Regions from separate parts of the Brachybacterium huguangmaarense genome, predicted to be linked through region 1. Evidence: predicted binding sites of a transcription regulator. Region 1 holds the regulator's gene; the other holds the start of a gene.
What was found. Region 1 encodes LexA, which represses DNA repair genes until DNA is damaged. Its sites were predicted from a motif close to TCGAACANNTGTTCGA; they were not measured.

Region 1 (4,480 bases):
GAGCGCCTGGGCGAACAGGTGCGCCGTCTGCGGGAGTGGGCCGAGACCACCGACACGGGGGACCGCGACGACCTCGCCGCCCCGGTCTCCGACCGCGCCTGGCGGCAGGTCTCGGTCACGGGCGCGCAGTGCCTGGGCAGCTCGTGCCCGATGGTCGAGGCCTGCTTCGCCGAGCGCAACCGCGCGATCGCACGCGACGTCGACCTCGTCGTGACCAACCACGCCCTGATGGCGATCGACGCGTTCGACGGCCACGGCATCCTGCCCGAGCACGACGTGCTCGTCGTCGACGAGGCCCACGACCTCGTGTCCCGCGTGACGAGCGCCGTGACCGAGACGCTCACCGCCCCCATGGTGCGCGGGGCCGTGCGCGAGCTGCGCGGGCTCGGCATGGCCGCGACCGCCCTCGACGACGCGGGGGAGAGCCTGCGCGACGCCCTCGCCCAGATGCCCGACGGGCGCGTCATCGGCGACCTGCCGCCGGGCATGCTCGACGCGCTCGTGCTGCTGCGCACGGAGGCCCGCACCGCCCACTCCGACGCCAAGGACGCGGGGGAGCAGGGGAGCGCGACCGCGGCCGGCGCCCGCAAGGCCGTGCGCGCCAACCTGCAGGAGATCCTCGACGTGTGCGAGCGCCTCGTGGCGCCCGACGAGGACGACGTCGTCTCGGTCTCCCATTCCGAGCTCACGGGGCGCAGCAGCATCCAGGTGGCCCCGCTCAGCGTGGCCGGGGCGATGCGCGGCGCCGTGCTCGAGGACCGCACGGTCGTGCTGACGTCTGCGACCCTGGCCCTCGGCGGCCGCTTCGAGCCGCCCGCCGGCAGCATCGGTCTGCGGGCCGCCGACCGGCAGGAGGTCGAGTCCAGCCCGCGCGGCGGCGGCTCCTCGGCATGGAGCGGCCTCGACGTCGGCAGCCCCTTCGAGTACGCACGCCAGGGCATCCTCTACATCGCGCGGCACCTGCCGCCGCCGGGCCGCGAGGGCCCGTCGCTCTCGATGCTCGATCACCTGACCGAGCTCGTGGAGGCCTCGCGCGGGGGAGCGCTGTGCCTGTTCTCCTCGCGGCGCGGGGCCCAGCTCGCGGCCGAGCACGTGCGCGCCCGCAGCGCCCTGCCCATCGGACTGCAGGGGGAGGACTCGATCACCAACCTCGTGCGGCGCTTCCGCGAGGACGAGACGACGAGCCTGTTCGGCACCCTCTCGCTGTGGCAGGGCGTCGACGTGCAGGGTCGCGCGTGCCGCCTCGTGACGATCGACCGGATCCCGTTCCCGCGGCCCGACGACCCCCTCACGGCCGCGCGCCAGGAGCGCATCGGCGCCCGCGGCGGCAACGGCTTCATGGCCATCTCCGCGCAGCACGCGGCGCTGCTGCTGGCGCAGGGCGCCGGCCGCCTGATCCGCTCGGCCGAGGACCGCGGCATGGTGGCGGTGCTCGACCCCCGGCTCGCGACGGCGCACTACGGCTCGTTCCTGGTGAGCGCGATGCCGCCGCTGTGGCGCACTCAGGACCCCGAGGTCGCGCTCGGCGCGCTCGGGAGGCTCGCCCGCGTGTGAGGCGGCGCCGTCCTCAGACGGTGCGCAGGACCGCGACGACCTTGCCGAGGATCTCGGCGTCGTCCCCGAGGATGGGGGCGAACGAGGGGTTGTGGGGCATGAGCCAGATGTGCCCGTCGCGCTGGACGAAGGTCTTGACGGTCGCCTCGCCGTCGATCATGGCCGCGACGATCTCGCCCTTCTCGGCGACGTTCTGCGAGCGCACGACGACCCAGTCGCCGTCGCAGATGGCGGCGTCGACCATCGAGTCCCCGACGACGGCCAGCAGGAACAGGTCGCCGCTGCCCACGAGCTGCTCGGGCAGGGTGAACACGTCCTCGACCTGCTCCTGCGCCGTGATCGGCACCCCCGCGGCGATCCGGCCGACGAGCGGCACGGCGACAGAGGGGGAGGAGGGCAGCGCCTCGGCCACGGGCTCGCCCGGATCCCCGGCGTCGTCCGGCATGACGATCTCCATCGCCCGCGGACGCTTGGGGTCGCGGCGCAGGAAGCCCTTGCGCTCGAGCGCCTGCAGCTGATGGGACACCGAGGACGGCGAGGTGAGGCCGACGGCGTCCCCGATCTCGCGCATCGTCGGCGGGTAGCCGCGCGAGGCGATGGCCGCCGCGATGGTCTCGAGGATCGTGCGCTGGCGCGCGGACAGCTCGCTCGACGGCGCCCCGCCGTCCGTGAGGGCGGGATCGCTCGGCGTGGTCGGCGTCATCTGCGGGCCTTTCGTCGTCTCCCGGGCCCCGCCGCCGTCGCGCCGGCGGGCGCCGGGCGCCTCGCCCGGGCCCGGCCTCGTGCCGCGGCCGCGGAGCTCGAATGTCAGACCCCTCTGGTGGAGTGATCTCGCTGACCACAGTAGGGGCCGAGGGCACCGAAACCAAACAGGTGTTCGATCGTGTCTTGCGTGTCGCACCCGTCGCCCCTACAGTCGTACACGTATTCGATCGAACAGGAGTTCGGAGACATGACTACCATCGCCGCCGTCCCGGCCCTCGCGCAGCCCCGTCCGCGCCGTCGCCCCGCGATCGCTCGAAAGAGCGTTCGACTGGAGCTCACCCGTCGGGGGCGCGCCCTGCGCACGCTGCTCGTGCTCGCCGTCCTGCTCGTGCTCGCCGCGACCGCGATGATCTTCTCGGGAGCGCCCTCGGCCCTCGCCGACTGGGTGGGCGGGCCCCAGTACGTGTCCGTGACCGTCCAGCCCGGGGACACGCTGTGGGGCTATGCACGCACCTACGCGCCGGAGGGCATGGACCCCCGCGACTACGTGCTCCAGATCCAGCAGGCCAACGACCTCCCCACCTCGCGCGTGACCGCCGGGACCCAGCTCGACCTGCCCGTCGTCGAGGGCGCCGCCCGCTGACGGCATCGGCCCGCCCGGATCGTCGCGCGGTGCCCGCGGCGAACACCGTGATCGCACCGGGCGCCGCGGGCGCCGTGCACGATAAACTGCGCAGGTGCACTGCCCCTTCTGCCGCCACCCCGATTCGCGAGTCGTCGACTCCCGGACCGCCGACGACGGCGCCTCGATCCGCAGGCGTCGGCAGTGCCCGAACTGCTCGAGGCGCTTCTCCACGGTCGAGACGGCCTCGCTCGCCGTCGTCAAGCGCTCCGGGGTGAGCGAGCCGTTCAGCCGCGCCAAGGTGATCGCGGGCGTCCGCAAGGCCTGCCAGGGGCGCCCCGTCTCCGACGACGAGCTGGCCCTCCTCGCCCAGGAGGTCGAGGAGGCGATCCGCCAGAGCGGCCAGGCCGAGATCGACGCCCACGACGTGGGCCTCGCGATCCTCCAGCCCCTGCAGGACCTCGACCTCGTCGCCTACCTCCGCTTCGCGAGCGTGTACCAGGGCTTCGAGTCCCTCGAGGACTTCGAGAGCGCGATCGCACGGCTGCGCGCCGAGGGCGCGGAGACGCCCGCTCCCGCGGCGCCGTAGGCATCCCTCCGGACGGGGTGCGAAGCATGGCGCCGATACCCTTATGATGTGTCGCGTGCGCATCGCGCACGATGGACCGGTGGTCGCGGAGGGGAAGCCGCGGCCGCCGGTCCTTCTCCATCCGGGCCGACCGCGCCCGCCCGGCTCGTCCCGGCTGCGTGCTCGCGACAGCCGGCGGCCTCAGGCGGAGGCGCCCGCGAGACCCTCGAGCACCGCGGCGGGCAGAGGCTCCGTGTGGACCAGGTCCAGGCGCTGCGTCGAGCGGGTCATCGCGACGTACAGGTCGCCCGCTCCCCGGGAGTGCGCGGCCAGGACCGCGGCCGGCTCGACCAGCACGACCGCGTCGAACTCGAGCCCCTTGGCGTCCTGCGCGGTCATGACGGCGACGACGTCGTCGATGCCCGCGCTGCCCGTGCCCACGCGCGGCAGGCCCGTGCCCGACCGCAGGATGCGGGCGAGAGCGTCGACCGACTCCTCGGTCGTGATCACGGCGATGCGCCCGGAGCCGCTCGCGAGCTGATCGAGGCAGGTGCGCGCGACCGCCGCGCCGAGGCTCTCGGCGGGGACCTCCTGGGCGCGCACGGGGTGCTCGCCGTCGCGGACGGAGGAGACGGGGGCGACGGGCAGCTCGAGCGCCTCGGCCGTCGTCACCGCGACGTCCATGATCCGGCGGGGCGTGCGGTAGTTGACCGTCAGCTCCTCGACGTCGAGGCGATCGCCCACGAAGGGCCCGAGCGCCGCGCTCCAGGACGCGAAGCCGGCCGCGGCGGAGGTCTGGGCGACGTCGCCGACGATCGTGAAGGACTTGGTCGGGCAGCGCCGCATGAGCGCGCGCCACATCATCCCGGAGTTCTCCTGCGCCTCGTCGACCACGACGTGGCCGTAGGTCCACGTGCGCTCCTCGCTCGCGCGCTCGGCCAGGGTGCGGCCGTCGCGCACGCGCCCCACCTGCTCGGCGAGGTCCTCGGCCCGCACGATGCCCGAGGTGTCGATGTTCTCGAGCACCTCGC
Region 2 (4,480 bases), 1.0 Mb from region 1:
GGGCGACCCTGCCCGCGCCGTCGACGCGCTCGTCGTGAGCATCGGCGCGCTCGCCCGTCCGACCGTGGAGGCGGCCCGTCGCGCGGCGGACGAGACGGGTGCGAACGTGCTCGTGGTCGACCCGGTGCAGGCGCTGCCGATCTCCGAGGAGCTGATCGCGCTCGCAGCGAGCGCCCGCGCCGTCGTGACCGTCGAGGACGGCGTGGCCGTGCGCGGCGTCGGCGCGGCCCTCGCCCTCGCCCTCGGCCAGCGCGCGACCGCCTCGCATCCCACCCCGCCGGTGCGGAACCTCGGCGTGGCGCAGGGGTTCCACGCACATGCGACGCGCGCCCACATCCTCGCCGAGCACGGCCTCGACGCCGAGGGGATCGCCCGGAGCATCCGGGACGTCCTGGGCTGAGCACGACGGAGAGCCCGGACGGGGCCGTCGCGACGGACGAGGCGCTTGACGCCTCGGGGAGCGGCCCGGGTACGGTGACGGCGACGCAGTAGAGCGCCTGCAGTGGGCGGCCTCGTGGTTCTCCAGGAGGCCTCATGCCCGTCGTCCTGTCCGTCCCCGCCGGCGCACGCGGCACCGCCCTCGCCGTCGCGCACCTCGCTCTCAGCCTTCCGCTCGGCGTGTGGCTCGGGCGGGTGCCCCAGGTCAAGGAGTCCCTCGGGGCCTCGGACGCCGACTGGGGCCTCGCGACGTCGGTGGCGACGTGCGGCGAGGTCCTCGGGCTCGAGCTCGTCATCGTGCTCATCGGACGGGTCCGCACGCGCACGATGGCGCTCGTGGCCGCAGGCGTGGCCCTCGCCGCGAGCCCGCTCGTCGCGCTCTCACCGGCGCTCCCCGCTCTCGTCGTATCGCTCCTGGTGTGGATGCTCGCCGCCAAGGTCCTCGGCGCCACCGCCGGCGCCCTCGTGCTCGTGCATCAGCGGCAGCTCGGGCGGAGCGTCGTCGGGCACTTCGACGCGCTGGACAGCCTCGGCATGCTGAGCGGCGGGGCGCTGTCATGGTCGGCGATCCGCGGTGGGATCCCGGTGGCGTGGCAGCTCGCCGCGGTCGACGCGGTGATCGCGCTCGCCCTGTCCGTGCTGCGGGGGCGGCTCCCGGACGAGCCGCGTCGCACCGGCTCAGCCGAGAGGCTCGTCCTGCGTCTGCGTCGGCGCCTGAGCGCTCCCGTGGTCCTCCTCGGCGTGCTCTCGCTGCTCGCGAGCATCGTCGACGCCGCCGCCTCCCAGTGGGCCGGCATCCATCTCGCGCGGAGCGTCCATGGGAGCGTCGCCCTCGGAGCCCTCGGGTACACCGTCGTCATGGCATCCAAGAGCGTCTGCCTGCTGGTCGTCGGCGCGGTCGCCGAGCGCCTCGGCTGGAGGAGGCTCGCTCTGCTCTCCGTCGCCGTGACCGTGCCGGCGCTCGTCGTCGGGGTGGGCTCAGGACGTCTCGTGCCCGGCCTGCTCGGGCTCGTCGTCCTCGGGGTCGGCACCGCGTTCCTCGGTCCGATGGTCAACACCCTCGCGGGCGAGCAGCGCGCCGTCAGCGCGGGGGAGGCGCGGTCGATGCTCGAGCTCGGCGAGCTCCCCGCCTACCTGCTCACCCCGCTCGCGGCGGGTCTCCTCGCAGCCCATCTGGAGGTGCGGTGGGCGCTCCTCGTCCTGACGTGCGGCCCGCTTCTCCTGGGCGGCCTCCTGCTGGCGTCCCCTCGCGCCTGGCGATCCATCGGGGGAGCGGGGGCGTAGGCGCCCGATCGTGGCGCGATCCCGGCGCTCTTCCGGTGACGGGCAGGCGGTTGTCCACCAGGACGGCTCGGCCCTTCCGACTGTCGTACCGCTCCACTAGCCTGAGTTCATCGAACACGTGTTCGAAGATGACGGCGGCTCGGAGGGAGCGGACATGGACGAGGCGAGAGGACGCGGCGGCGATGCGGGGCGTCGTGCGTCCCACGACGCCGTGCCCGCCACCGGCGACTGGGTGGTCCAGAGGACTCCTCGGGACCCCGGCGCCACGGTCCCCGACGACGCGCTCAGGGCGTCGGGGACCTCTCCTGGCGGGCCCGGCGTCGACGCGCCGCGTCCCGGCACGTCCGGGGAGCCGCCGCCATGGAAGGCCGTCGTCGCGCGGCGTCCCGCGAGCCGTGAGACCGTCGCCGAGAAGGCAGGCCTGGAGGCCGCCCCCGTGCTCGCCGAGGGGCTGCGCGTCCTGTGGGACCTCTCGGCGGAGCGGTCGGCGCTCCACGCCCGCACCCTGCAGTGCCTCGCAGCCTTCTACGACGGGGACACCACGGTCGGCCCGGGAGCGACGGACGCGATCGATGCGATCGGTGTCGGGCTCGCGCTGCACTGCACGGTCGACCAGGCGGCCCGGCGGGTCGCGGACGCCTTCCTCGCCGTCGAGCACCTGCCGCGCACGTTCGCGGTGCTCGAGAGCGGAGAGATGCCCGCCGCCTGGTTCGACGACGTGATCCGGCTCGTGCGCCCCCTCGCCGTGGCGGATCGGCGTCGCGCCGACACGGTGATCGCGACCTGGGACATGCACATCCCGCCTGAGCGCTTCCGCCGCGAACTGCGCCACCTGGTCGACTGGCTGTCCGTGCGCGCCGCCGAGCCCGAGCGCGAGGACCCTCGTGCGTGCCGCAGCGTGACGATGCTGACGGATCCCCAGCCCGGGATCGGGCTGCTCGAGGTGCGGGGGCCGGCGCCGGAGATCCTCTCGCTCGCTCGGCGGCTCGATGCGGCGGCGCGCGGCCTCCAGAACGCCCAGCGCCATGCCCTCGCGCAGGGGACGGAGATCCCCGGCGACCCCGAGGGGCGGGCGGCGTCGACCGGCCGGCCCCTGTCTCTGTCCCAGCTGCGCTTCTGGCTCCTGACGGCAGCCGAGCTGGACACCGACGGCGTGCACGTGCCCGCCGATCGCTTCCGGCTGAACGTCACCGTGCCCGTGCTCACCGTGCTCGGAGCCTCCGATCAGCCCGGCATGCTCGAAGGGCGCATCCCGATCCCGCCGGACATGGCGCGGCACCTCGCCGCGGGGGAGCGCACCTGGCACCGGGTGCCGACCGATCCGTGCACCGGGGCGTTCCTCCCGATGCCCGCGGAGCGGTACACGCCGAGCCCGGCCATGCTCGAGCATCTGCGTCTGCGCCAGGCCACGTGCGCCGTGCCGGGCTGTGACCGGCCGGCGTCCTCCGCCTCGGAATGCGACCACATCGAGGAGTTCGACCACCGGGACCCGGCACGGGGAGGGCGCACCGAGATCGAGAACCTCCACCTCCCGTGCTGGCAGCATCACGCCGAGAAGACGGCCGGTCGTCTCGACCCCGAGCGTCTGCCGTCGACCGGCACCGGGCCGGGAGCCACGGCCTGGCGGGTCGGGTCCGCTGAGCACCCGTGCGCCCGCGTGGAGGTCGAGGACGACGTCGACCTCGCGACGCCGCGCGCCGTCGCCCAGCTCATGGCTTCATGGAACGCGTACCTCGCACGGGTCGAGGCCCGCAGGGCCCGACGAGCCGAGCAGGAGCAGGACACGACGTCGGACCACCCGCCCGACGAGCCGCCGACCCGGCCCCCGCGCGAAGGACCGCCGTGGTCCGAGCCTCGGCGAGGGCAACCCCCGCCGACAGACCCGCATGAGGCACCACCGTTCTGAGCCCGCGCGCGCTCGTGCCCGTGTCCGTGCTCGAGCCGGGTCCGTCTCGACGGGACGCGCCGGGTGCACCACCGCCGTCTTCGCGGGCGGCCGGGCCGCCGCGATGCCCCGCCTCCGCGACGCCGCCCTCCCCGCCTATGCGACCGACGACCGCGGCGAGGGATCCGTGGCGCGCGCCGTGAGGACGATCGGGTCGCCCTCGGTGACGTACAGGGTGTGCTCGGCGTGCGCGCCGCGCGAGTGGTCGACCGTCTCGACGGTCCAGCCGTCGCGGTCGGTGATCTCGAGCTCGCTCGTCGTCGGCGACAGGAACGGCTCGACCGTCAGCACCATGCCCGCCTCCAGCTCGCGGCCCGATCCGGGCGTGCCATGGTTGGGGATGAACGGGTCCTCGTGCATCGTGCGGCCCACGCCGTGGCCGCCGAACTGATGGTTGATCGTGTACCCGAGCCCGTGCGCGGACGCCTCGACGGCATGCCCGATGTCGCCCACCCGGTTCCCCGCGCGCACCTGGTCGATCCCCGCCCACATGACCGTCTCGGTGTCGCGGATCAGCTGGAGGTCCGACGGCGCTGCCGTGCCGACGACGATCGAGAGCGACGAGTCGGCGACCCAGCCCTCGAGCTCGACCGCGAGATCGAGGGAGATGAGATCGCCGTCCTCGAGCACGCGGTCGTAGGGGCGGCCGTGCAGCACCGCATCGTTGACGCTCGTGCAGATGACCTTGCCGAAGGGGTAGGCGCCGAACCGCGGATGGTAGTCGAGGTAGCAGCTCGTGGCGCCCGCCTCGCGGATCATCCGGTGCACCTCGGCGTCGATCTCGAGCAGGTTCCAGCCGACGTCCACGACGTC

Region 2: the regulator LexA is predicted to act here: its motif matches at 1,833-1,848, upstream of BRM3_RS12770 (HNH endonuclease signature motif containing protein).

Annotation. Positions count from the first base shown of each region.
Region 1 is NZ_CP107020.1:1,736,469-1,740,948, forward strand. Features, by position in the region: gene BRM3_RS07765 (ATP-dependent DNA helicase) at 1-1,554, shown strand, start outside; gene lexA (transcriptional repressor LexA) at 1,568-2,257, opposite strand; gene BRM3_RS07775 (LysM peptidoglycan-binding domain-containing protein) at 2,507-2,902, shown strand; gene nrdR (transcriptional regulator NrdR) at 2,997-3,470, shown strand; gene BRM3_RS07785 (HelD family protein) at 3,651-4,480, opposite strand, start outside.
Region 2 is NZ_CP107020.1:2,771,348-2,775,827, reverse strand. Features, by position in the region: gene BRM3_RS12780 (1-deoxy-D-xylulose-5-phosphate synthase) at 1-400, shown strand, start outside; gene BRM3_RS12775 (MFS transporter) at 535-1,722, shown strand; gene BRM3_RS12770 (HNH endonuclease signature motif containing protein) at 1,877-3,628, shown strand; gene map (type I methionyl aminopeptidase) at 3,764-4,480, opposite strand, start outside.